Regions from separate parts of the Tardiphaga sp. 285_C5_N1_2 genome, predicted to be linked through region 1. Evidence: predicted binding sites of a transcription regulator. Region 1 holds the regulator's gene; the other holds the start of a gene.
What was found. Region 1 encodes HrcA, which represses chaperone genes, less so after heat shock. Its sites were predicted from a motif close to GTTAGCACTCNCNNNNNGNGAGTGCTAAC; they were not measured.

Region 1 (4,336 bases):
ACCACGCCGCGTTCCAGCGACACGGCGCGCAGTTCATCGGGCGCACGACGGCTTGGCCGCATGAGAAAATCCTTCCAAATGTCCAGAGAAAGCCTGTTCGCGGTGCTTTTAGGGGGCACGGAGCGTAGCGGCAAGGGCAGGGCAGGTTCCACAACCGCAATGGTGCTTGTATCCCGCCCGCCGGAGCGACAGATTAGGTCCTCAAGGAGTATCCTGTGGTCCACCACGATCCGATCGGCCTGATTTCGCCGCATGCCGGCCTCGCCCAGCTCAATGAGCGATCGCGTGAGATCTTCCGGCAGATCGTCGAGAGCTATCTCGCCACCGGCGAACCTGTCGGTTCGCGCAATATTTCACGCCTGATCACGGTTCCGCTGTCGCCGGCCTCGGTCCGCAACGTCATGTCGGACCTTGAGCAGCTCGGTCTGATCTATGCGCCGCACACCTCTGCCGGACGGCTGCCGACCGAACTCGGACTGCGGTTTTTCGTCGATGCCTTGATGCAGGTCGGTGACCTCACCGAGTCGGAGCGGCAGTCGATCCAGCAGCAATTGTCCTCGGTGGGGCGCTCGCAGACTGTGGAGGCGGCGCTCGGCGAGGCGCTGACGCAGTTGTCCGGCCTGACCCGCGCAGCGGCGGTAGTTTTGACCGCCAAGTCCAATGTGCGGCTGAAACACATCGAATTCGTCCGTTTAGAGCCCGAAAAGGCGCTGGTCGTGCTGGTTGCCGAGGATGGCCAGGTCGAAAACCGCGTGCTGACCCTGCCGCCGGGCGTGCCGTCGTCGGCGCTGAACGAGGCGTCGAACTTCCTCAATGCCCGGATTCGCGGCCGTACGCTGGCCGAGGCCCGGCTGGAACTGGAAACGGCACTGACCCAGAACCAGATCGAGCTCGATCAACTGACCCAGAAGGTGATTGCCGCCGGCATTGCCAGCTGGTCGGGTGGCGAGAAGGATGATCGGCAGCTGATCGTGCGCGGCCAGGCCAATCTGCTCGAGGATCTCCATGCGCTGGAGGATCTTGAACGCGTTCGCCTCCTGTTCGACGATCTCGAAGCCAAGCGCGAGGTGATCGATCTTCTCGGCCGGGCGGAGACGGCCGAAGGTGTCCGCATCTTCATCGGCTCGGAAAACAAGCTGTTCTCGCTGTCCGGCTCGTCCACGATCATTGCGCCCTATAGCGATGGTGCCGGCCATATTGTCGGCGTTCTCGGTGTCATTGGCCCGACCCGGCTGAACTATGCGCGGGTGATCCCGATGGTAGATTACGCGGCGCGCATCGTCAGCCGCATGCTTGGCGGCTGACAGATCGGCCGAATCCGGCTGGTTGCGCTTGATTTTCGGCGCTCAAACCCCGATATCCCGCTCAGCAATCCCACCATTTTGGCGTGTTTTTGAGAAGGCAGCGTGATGACTGATTCCAATGGGCAGAACGACAATCAGGACAAGACGGCGCAGGCCGCCGATCCGGTGGTCTCCAAGCCCTACATCATGCCGGACGATCCGGAACCGAATTCGGTCGAGGCCCTGACCAAGGAAGCAGCGGAATCGCGCGACAAGATGCTGCGCACGCTGGCGGAGATGGAAAATCTGCGCAAGCGGACGCAGAAGGAAGTCGCCGACGGCCGCACCTATGCGATCGCCAATTTCGCGCGCGAAGTGCTCGATATCGCCGACAGCCTGCAGCGTGCGCTGGATGCCGTGCCTGCCGACACCAAGGCCGCGGCCGATCCGGGCCTGAAGGCGCTCCTCGAAGGTGTCGAGCTTACCGAGCGTTCGCTGCTCAACACGCTGGAAAAGAACGGCGTGAAGAAGTTCGATCCGTCGGGCGAGAAGTTCGATCCGAATTTCCAGCAGGCGATGTACGAAGTGCCCGATGCTTCCGTGCCTGCGGGCACCGTCGTTCAGGTTGTGCAGGCCGGCTACACCATCGGCGAACGCGTACTGCGCCCGGCGCTGGTCGGCGTGTCGAAGGGTGGGGCCAAGGCGGCGCCTGTAGCGTCGGAGTAAAGCTGCGTAGTAAGAGCTGGATCGCCCGGTCAAGCCGGGCGATGACAGCGAGAGTTAAGCCGCCAGATCGCCTGACTGAATCCGTTTCACGCCGGCTTTGTTCATGTCGGCCCAGGCCTTGGCCAGCGAGCCCTGCGTGTCGATGCCGCGGCAGGCATCTTCGATCACATAGACATCGAAACCTGCTTTTCGCGCATCGAGGGCGGACCACGCGACACAGAAATCTGTGGCGAGACCGGCGATGAACACGCGCTGCAATTTGCGGGCTTTCAGATAGGCGGCGAGACCGGTGGTGGTCTTGCCGTCGGCCTCGGTGAAGGCCGAGTAGCTGTCGACGTCCTTGTTGAAGCCCTTGCGCAAGATCAGTTCGGTATGCGGGATGGCGAGATCCTTCGAGAGCGCAGCCCCTTCAGTGCCCTGCACGCAGTGATCCGGCCACAGCACCTGCTTGCCGTATTTCACCTCAAGGGTCTCAAACGGCTTCTTGTCGCTGTGGCTGGATGCGAAGGAGATATGGCCCGGCGTGTGCCAGTCCTGCGTCATCACCACATCGGCGAATTTCTTCGCGATGCCGTTGATGACCGGGACGACCTTGTCGCCGTCCTTCACGGCCAAGCTGCCGCCCGGTAGGAAGCAGTTCTGCACGTCAATCACCAGCAACACGGATGTACGATCGAGGCTGACCTTGCCAGCGGCGGATAGTGTTCTGGGAGCTAGGCTGGTCATGGCTACGGCTCCAAGCCCCCCGAGAACCTGACGTCTGTTGAGCATCGCGAAATTCCCCGTACCGAATTGGCCCAGCAAATCAGGTCACGGGGAGATCGTAAAGCGGGCCGTGAGGACGGCCGTGCGTTCTTTAGCGCGGCTCGATACCGTCGCGCACGGCGCGGAAGCGCGGAAACGCCTTGGCCCAATCATCGCGCGGTGCGCTTGCAATAATGCGCATCGTGATTTTGCCGCCGCCGAAGCGCAGCCACTGTACCACGCTGACCGGCGTGTTGTTCTTGCCGCTGACGGCGTCGATACGGGTCTCCCAGCCTGCCATGCCGTCGATCCGTTGCGGCTCCGACATGGTGATGCGGCCTTCGCGCAGGCCGGGAATCGTGCCTGCGGCCTGCTGGGCAAAGCGGCCGCGATCTTCAGCCTTTTCCGGCGCGGAGGCCAGGCTGCCGATCACCACAAAAGGACTCGTTTCGATGCTGTTCTCATCGCTCGAGTCGGCCAGCAATAGCGCGGCACCCGGCGCCAGCGTGCGGACGGTCTTGAAGTCGCTCATTTCCGAGACCTTGAACGGCATCAGACCGAGTTGTTCTGCCAGCGGCACCTCCTTGCGGACCACGGCGGATGAGAGCATCTGGCGCACCGCGTCGTCGGTGTAGATTTTCTGGGCGTTTTCCGGGACTTGCACGGCGACATAGCCGGAGAAGGTCCCGCCGCCGACGATCATCGAATAGCGCCTGACATTGCCGGTCGCGTCCTTGGCATTCTCGATCGTGTAGAAGGCCTTTCCGGCCGTGGTCTCGATGCTCTCGGGCTTCGCGGCCATACCAGCCGGATTGGCCTTGAACGCAGTCTCGACCTCGTTGAAGGCGGCGGCCGGCAGTTCGGTCATGAGCACCTTGACGCCCTGATCGGATGTCTCGAAGCCGACAAAGGTCTTTGCCGGGGCGAGGCCAACCAGCGGGGCCAGACCCACACGGACACCCGGCGGGAAGACGGGATCAGCCGCCAAAGCGGGGCGGTGGGCGACCGAAATGGTCGTCAGCATGGTCAAAGCGAACAGGGGCGCAGCATGTTTCATGAAAAATCTACTGGATTTGTATTGAGGCTGTTCGATGGTGCGGGGCTCCGGCCTTGGCCGTCACGCGACCGGCCGGAAAGGGCGTTCACGGTTGCCCTGTTCCGCCAACAGATCAAGCCATAAATCCGTTCCCGGCGCCGTCCGCGCCCATCCGTCGCGTATTGGCGAAACAACCGCCAAGGGTCTGTTTCACCAAATATTAATTTCGCGCATCGGTCGTGTTTTCATGGGTCTGGAGTGTGCCAGATGCCTTGCGGCCACCACCCCCCCTCCTATATGAGGCCTACCGTCGCAATATCGCGAATAGTTGATGTTTGGGGGTTGGGAGCGGGGTGCCGTCAGGGCCCAGCCAACCTGCCGCAGAAAAAGGATATGAGAGCATGGGAAAGGTCATCGGTATCGACCTCGGTACGACGAATTCCTGCGTCGCCGTCATGGATGGCAAAACGCCGAAGGTCATCGAGAACGCGGAAGGCATGCGGACCACGCCGTCCATCGTGGCTTTTACCGATGATGGCGAGCGCCT
Region 2 (4,336 bases), 4.1 Mb from region 1:
GCTGCACGGACAACCTTGGTCGGATCGATGATGCCCTTCTTGAGCATGTCGCCGTAGGTGCCGGTCTGCGAGTCGAAGCCGTAGCTGTAGGTCGCGGTCTCGAGGACCTTGCCGACGATGACCGAACCGTCTTCGCCTGCGTTGATGGCGATCTGGCGAGCCGGAGCCGACAGGGCCTTGCGGACGATCTCGACGCCGGTCTTCTGGTCGTCGTTTGCGGTCTTGATCTTCTTCAGCTGTTCCGAAGCGCGGAGCAGAGCGACGCCGCCGCCGGGGACGATGCCTTCTTCAACCGCAGCGCGGGTCGCATGCATCGCGTCATCAACGCGGTCCTTGCGCTCCTTCACTTCGACTTCGGTCGCGCCGCCAACGCGGATGACGGCAACGCCGCCAGCCAGCTTGGCGAGACGCTCCTGCAGCTTCTCACGGTCATAGTCCGAAGTGGTTTCTTCGATCTGCGCCTTGATCTGCGCCACGCGTGCTTCGATGTCGGCCTTCTTGCCGGCGCCGTTGACGATGGTGGAGTTTTCCTTGTCGATCATCACCTTCTTGGCGCGGCCGAGCATGGCGAGCGTGACGTTCTCGAGCTTGATGCCGAGATCTTCCGAGATCGCCTGGCCGCCGGTCAGGATCGCGATGTCCTGCAGCATGGCCTTGCGGCGATCGCCGAAGCCCGGTGCCTTGACGGCAGCAACCTTGAGGCCGCCACGCAGACGGTTGACGACGAGGGTAGCGAGAGCTTCGCCTTCGACGTCTTCCGCGACGATGACGAGCGGCTTGCCGGTCTGCACGACGGCTTCGAGCAGCGGCAGCATCTCGTTCAGCGAGGAGAGCTTCTTCTCGTTGATCAGGATGTAGGCGTCGTCGAATTCAACGCGCATCTTGTCGGCGTTGGTGACGAAGTAGGGCGAGATGTAGCCGCGGTCGAACTGCATGCCTTCGACGACGTCGAGTTCGGTTTCGAGCGACTTGGCTTCTTCAACCGTGATGACGCCCTCGTTGCCGACCTTCTTCATCGCATCTGCGAGGAACTTGCCGATTTCCGCGTCGCCGTTGGCCGAAATCGTGCCAACCTGGGCGATTTCGTCGTTCGAGGTGACCTTCTTGGAGTTCTTGACGAGGTCAGCAACCACGGCTTCCACAGCCAGGTCGATGCCGCGCTTCAGATCCATCGGGTTCATGCCGGCGGCAACCGACTTGGCGCCTTCACGGACGATGGCCTGGGCAAGCACGGTGGCGGTGGTGGTGCCGTCGCCGGCCGCGTCGGCCGACTTCGAGGCCACTTCGCGCACCATCTGGGCGCCCATGTTCTCGAACTTGTCGTCGAGCTCGATTTCCTTGGCGACGGTGACGCCGTCCTTGGTGATGCGGGGCGCGCCGAACGACTTGTCGATGACGACGTTGCGGCCCTTCGGACCGAGCGTCACCTTCACGGCGTTGGCGAGAATGTCGACGCCGCGCAGCATCTTGTCGCGGGCATCAACGCCGAATTTCACTTCTTTAGCTGACATGTTTTGCTTCCTTGAAAATCAGGATGGGTGGGGAAAAGGCGCTTAAGCGGCCTTCTTCTTGGCGGGAGCGGCACCTTCGAGGACGCCCATGATGTCGCTTTCCTTCATGATCAGCAGGTCCTGACCATCGATCTTGACCTCGGTGCCCGACCACTTGCCGAACAGCACGCGCTCGCCGACCTTCAGATCGATCGGGATCAGCTTGCCGGCTTCGTCGCGGCCGCCCGGGCCGACGGAGACGATCTCGCCCTGGGAGGGCTTCTCTTTGGCGCTATCCGGAATGATGATGCCGCCAGCGGACTTCTCTTCGGCGTCGATACGCTTGACCACAACGCGATCGTGAAGCGGACGGAATTTCATGCAGTCCTCCTAAGTTTCTGTAGATGCTTGAGAAATTTAAATTGGCAGTCTGAGCCAACAAGTGCCAGCGCAGCTGGTCCGGACATAGGCCGAACGTTCCTCACCGGCAAGGGTCTGTATCAAATATTTTGGCACTCAAATATGACGGGTGCCAGAATTGGTTAAGACCCTCCGATACCGGCTCTCGAATCCGTTAGCATCCACGGTAAGTGGCTGCTAACACTCGGCTTTCAATACATTATTAAACTTTTAAGCTTGTGATGAAGACGTTGCTTGCGTCACATTTCATGCATCGTGTTGTCATGGGCGAAGTGGAAGCCGGTTCGCTGCAGTCAGCACGGTCACAGGAGAGCAGAGCGAAGTTCGACGCCAAACCGGAATCCACTTAGCCGAATGCGCTCTGTCCATGGAGGTTGAACATGGTCTCGAGAAATGCAGCTTCTGACGATTTCAGGAAGCAGGTGCTTGGCTACGGACTGACGACGGCGCAGATCCTCTACCGCATGCCCGATCACCCCTCGCTGCTGCAGACCTATGTCTGGCAGAACTATGATTTGTTTCCGAAGTTTCCCGCGCTGAAGGATTTCCTGGATTTCTGGCAAGAGAAGCTCGATGGCCCGCTCTTTGCGGTAACCGTCGCGCATTCGAAACTGATCAAGCCGGCCGAGCTTCGTGCCGTGGATGGCGTCTTCCGGTTGCACTAGTCCGCGCCTCTCAACGCGCCGGATGAATTGCCGCTGTGCTGAACTACAGCTAGGTTCCCGGACGCGCTGGCCGTTTGTTCGGCATTGCGCCGGGTGGGAAACACGACATGGCGAAGCTGAAGCGAACGTCAAAGAGCGCAGCGAAAGCGGCTGCGACGAAGAAGCCTGCGACACAGGCGGTAGCGAAAGCAGCAAAGAAGCTCTCTGTTGGCAAGCCAGCCAAGGCGAGTGCAAAAGCTGTCGCGAAACCCGGCCCGCGCCGCAAGCAGCGCGTCGCGATCAGTCATTATCAGGAAGAAGCATTTCTCGGCGACGGCCTGCGTGCCTACGCGAAGTATCGCGATCTCGGCGTTGCCGCTGCGACCGGCGGTTTGGCGCACGCGCATGTCATCCGGCTGATCGGACCTTGCGATCCGAAAGAGGTCTCCAAGCTTCACTATCACGATGCCGAGTTTCAGCTGGTCTATGTGCTGAACGGCTGGGTGAAGGCCTATATGGAAGGCGAGGGCGAGATGACCATGCGTCAGGGGTCATGCTGGACCCAGCCGCCGCGCATCAGGCACCTCATCCGCGATTACTCCGACAATTGCGAACTGCTGGAAGTGATCCTTCCGGCGGAATTCAAGACGGTGGAAGTCCGGTAGTTCGCGTGCGGAAATGCGACGCGTGCCTTGTTCGCGCGTCGCAGTGGCGTTGAATCAGCTATGCTGAGCCCGTCGCTGCCCTGGCCCTCAACGAGTATCTCATGACTGCATCCGTTCCGGTTTTCGACGGTCACAACGATGTGCTGCTGCGGCTGTACAAATCGCAATCGCACGATCCGGTATCCGACTTCCTGACCGGGGAAGCCGCCGGTCACATCGACCTGCCGAAGGCGAAGGCCGGCGCGTTCGTCGGCGGGCTGTTCGCGCTGTATTCGCCGGCGGCTCAGGCGTCATCGGGATTCATGGCGCAGATGACGGGCGGACGCTACGCCGTGCCGCTTCCCGAGCCGCTGACGATGGACGAGGCGCGCAATTCCGTCGTCGCCGAACTGGCCATCCTGCTGCAGCTCGAACGCGCTTCCGCAGGCGCGGTGGCGATCTGCACCACCACCGCCGAAATCCGGTCCGCCATTGAGCGCAAGGCGCTGGCCGTGGTGGTCCATCTGGAAGGCGCGGAGGCCATCGACGCCGAGCTCAGATTCCTCGACGTTCTCTATGCGGCTGGGTTGCGGTCGATCGGGCCGGTGTGGAGCCGGACCAACATCTTCGGCCATGGCGTGCCGTTTCACTTCCCGTCCGGGCCGGATCTCGGCGACGGTCTCACCGCGGCCGGCGAGCGGTTGATCGGCGCCTGCAATGACCTGAAGATTCTGGTCGACCTGTCGCACATCACCGAGAAGGGTTTTTGGGATGTGGCGCGGCTGTCGAAGGCGCCGCTGGTGGCAACCCATTCCAATGCCCATGCGCTGTGCCCGTCGCCGCGCAATCTCACCGACAAGCAGCTCGCCGCGATCCGCGACACCGGCGGCATGGTCGGCCTTAATTTCGCGACCTGCTTCCTGCGCCCCGACGGCAGCATGCGGCCCGACACCGGCATCGAGCTGATGGTGCAGCAGATCGACTATCTGCTGCAGAAGCTGGGCGAGGATCATGTCGGGCTGGGATCGGATTTCGACGGGGCGGTGGTGCCCGAGGCCATCGACTCCGCGGCGGGCCTGCAGGTGCTGTTCGTGGCCTTGCGCGCCAAGGGCTATTCCGAGACGCTGCTCGGCAAGCT

Region 2: a site for HrcA is predicted at 1,999-2,027, ahead of AB7951_RS08280 (co-chaperone GroES). Genes of this name have one in related genera too.

What each region holds. Positions count from the first base shown of each region.
Region 1 covers NZ_CP197241.1:5,874,829-5,879,164, reverse strand. The annotation lists gene rph (ribonuclease PH) at 1-62, opposite strand, end outside; gene hrcA (heat-inducible transcriptional repressor HrcA) at 216-1,304, shown strand; gene grpE (nucleotide exchange factor GrpE) at 1,410-2,009, shown strand; gene pncA (bifunctional nicotinamidase/pyrazinamidase) at 2,064-2,780, opposite strand; gene AB7951_RS27815 (hypothetical protein) at 2,866-3,810, opposite strand; gene dnaK (molecular chaperone DnaK) at 4,191-4,336, shown strand, end outside.
Region 2 covers NZ_CP197241.1:1,770,817-1,775,152, forward strand. The annotation lists gene groL (chaperonin GroEL) at 1-1,511, opposite strand, end outside; gene AB7951_RS08280 (co-chaperone GroES) at 1,554-1,871, opposite strand; gene AB7951_RS08285 (usg protein) at 2,291-2,575, shown strand; gene AB7951_RS08290 (cupin domain-containing protein) at 2,683-3,219, shown strand; gene AB7951_RS08295 (dipeptidase) at 3,321-4,336, shown strand, end outside.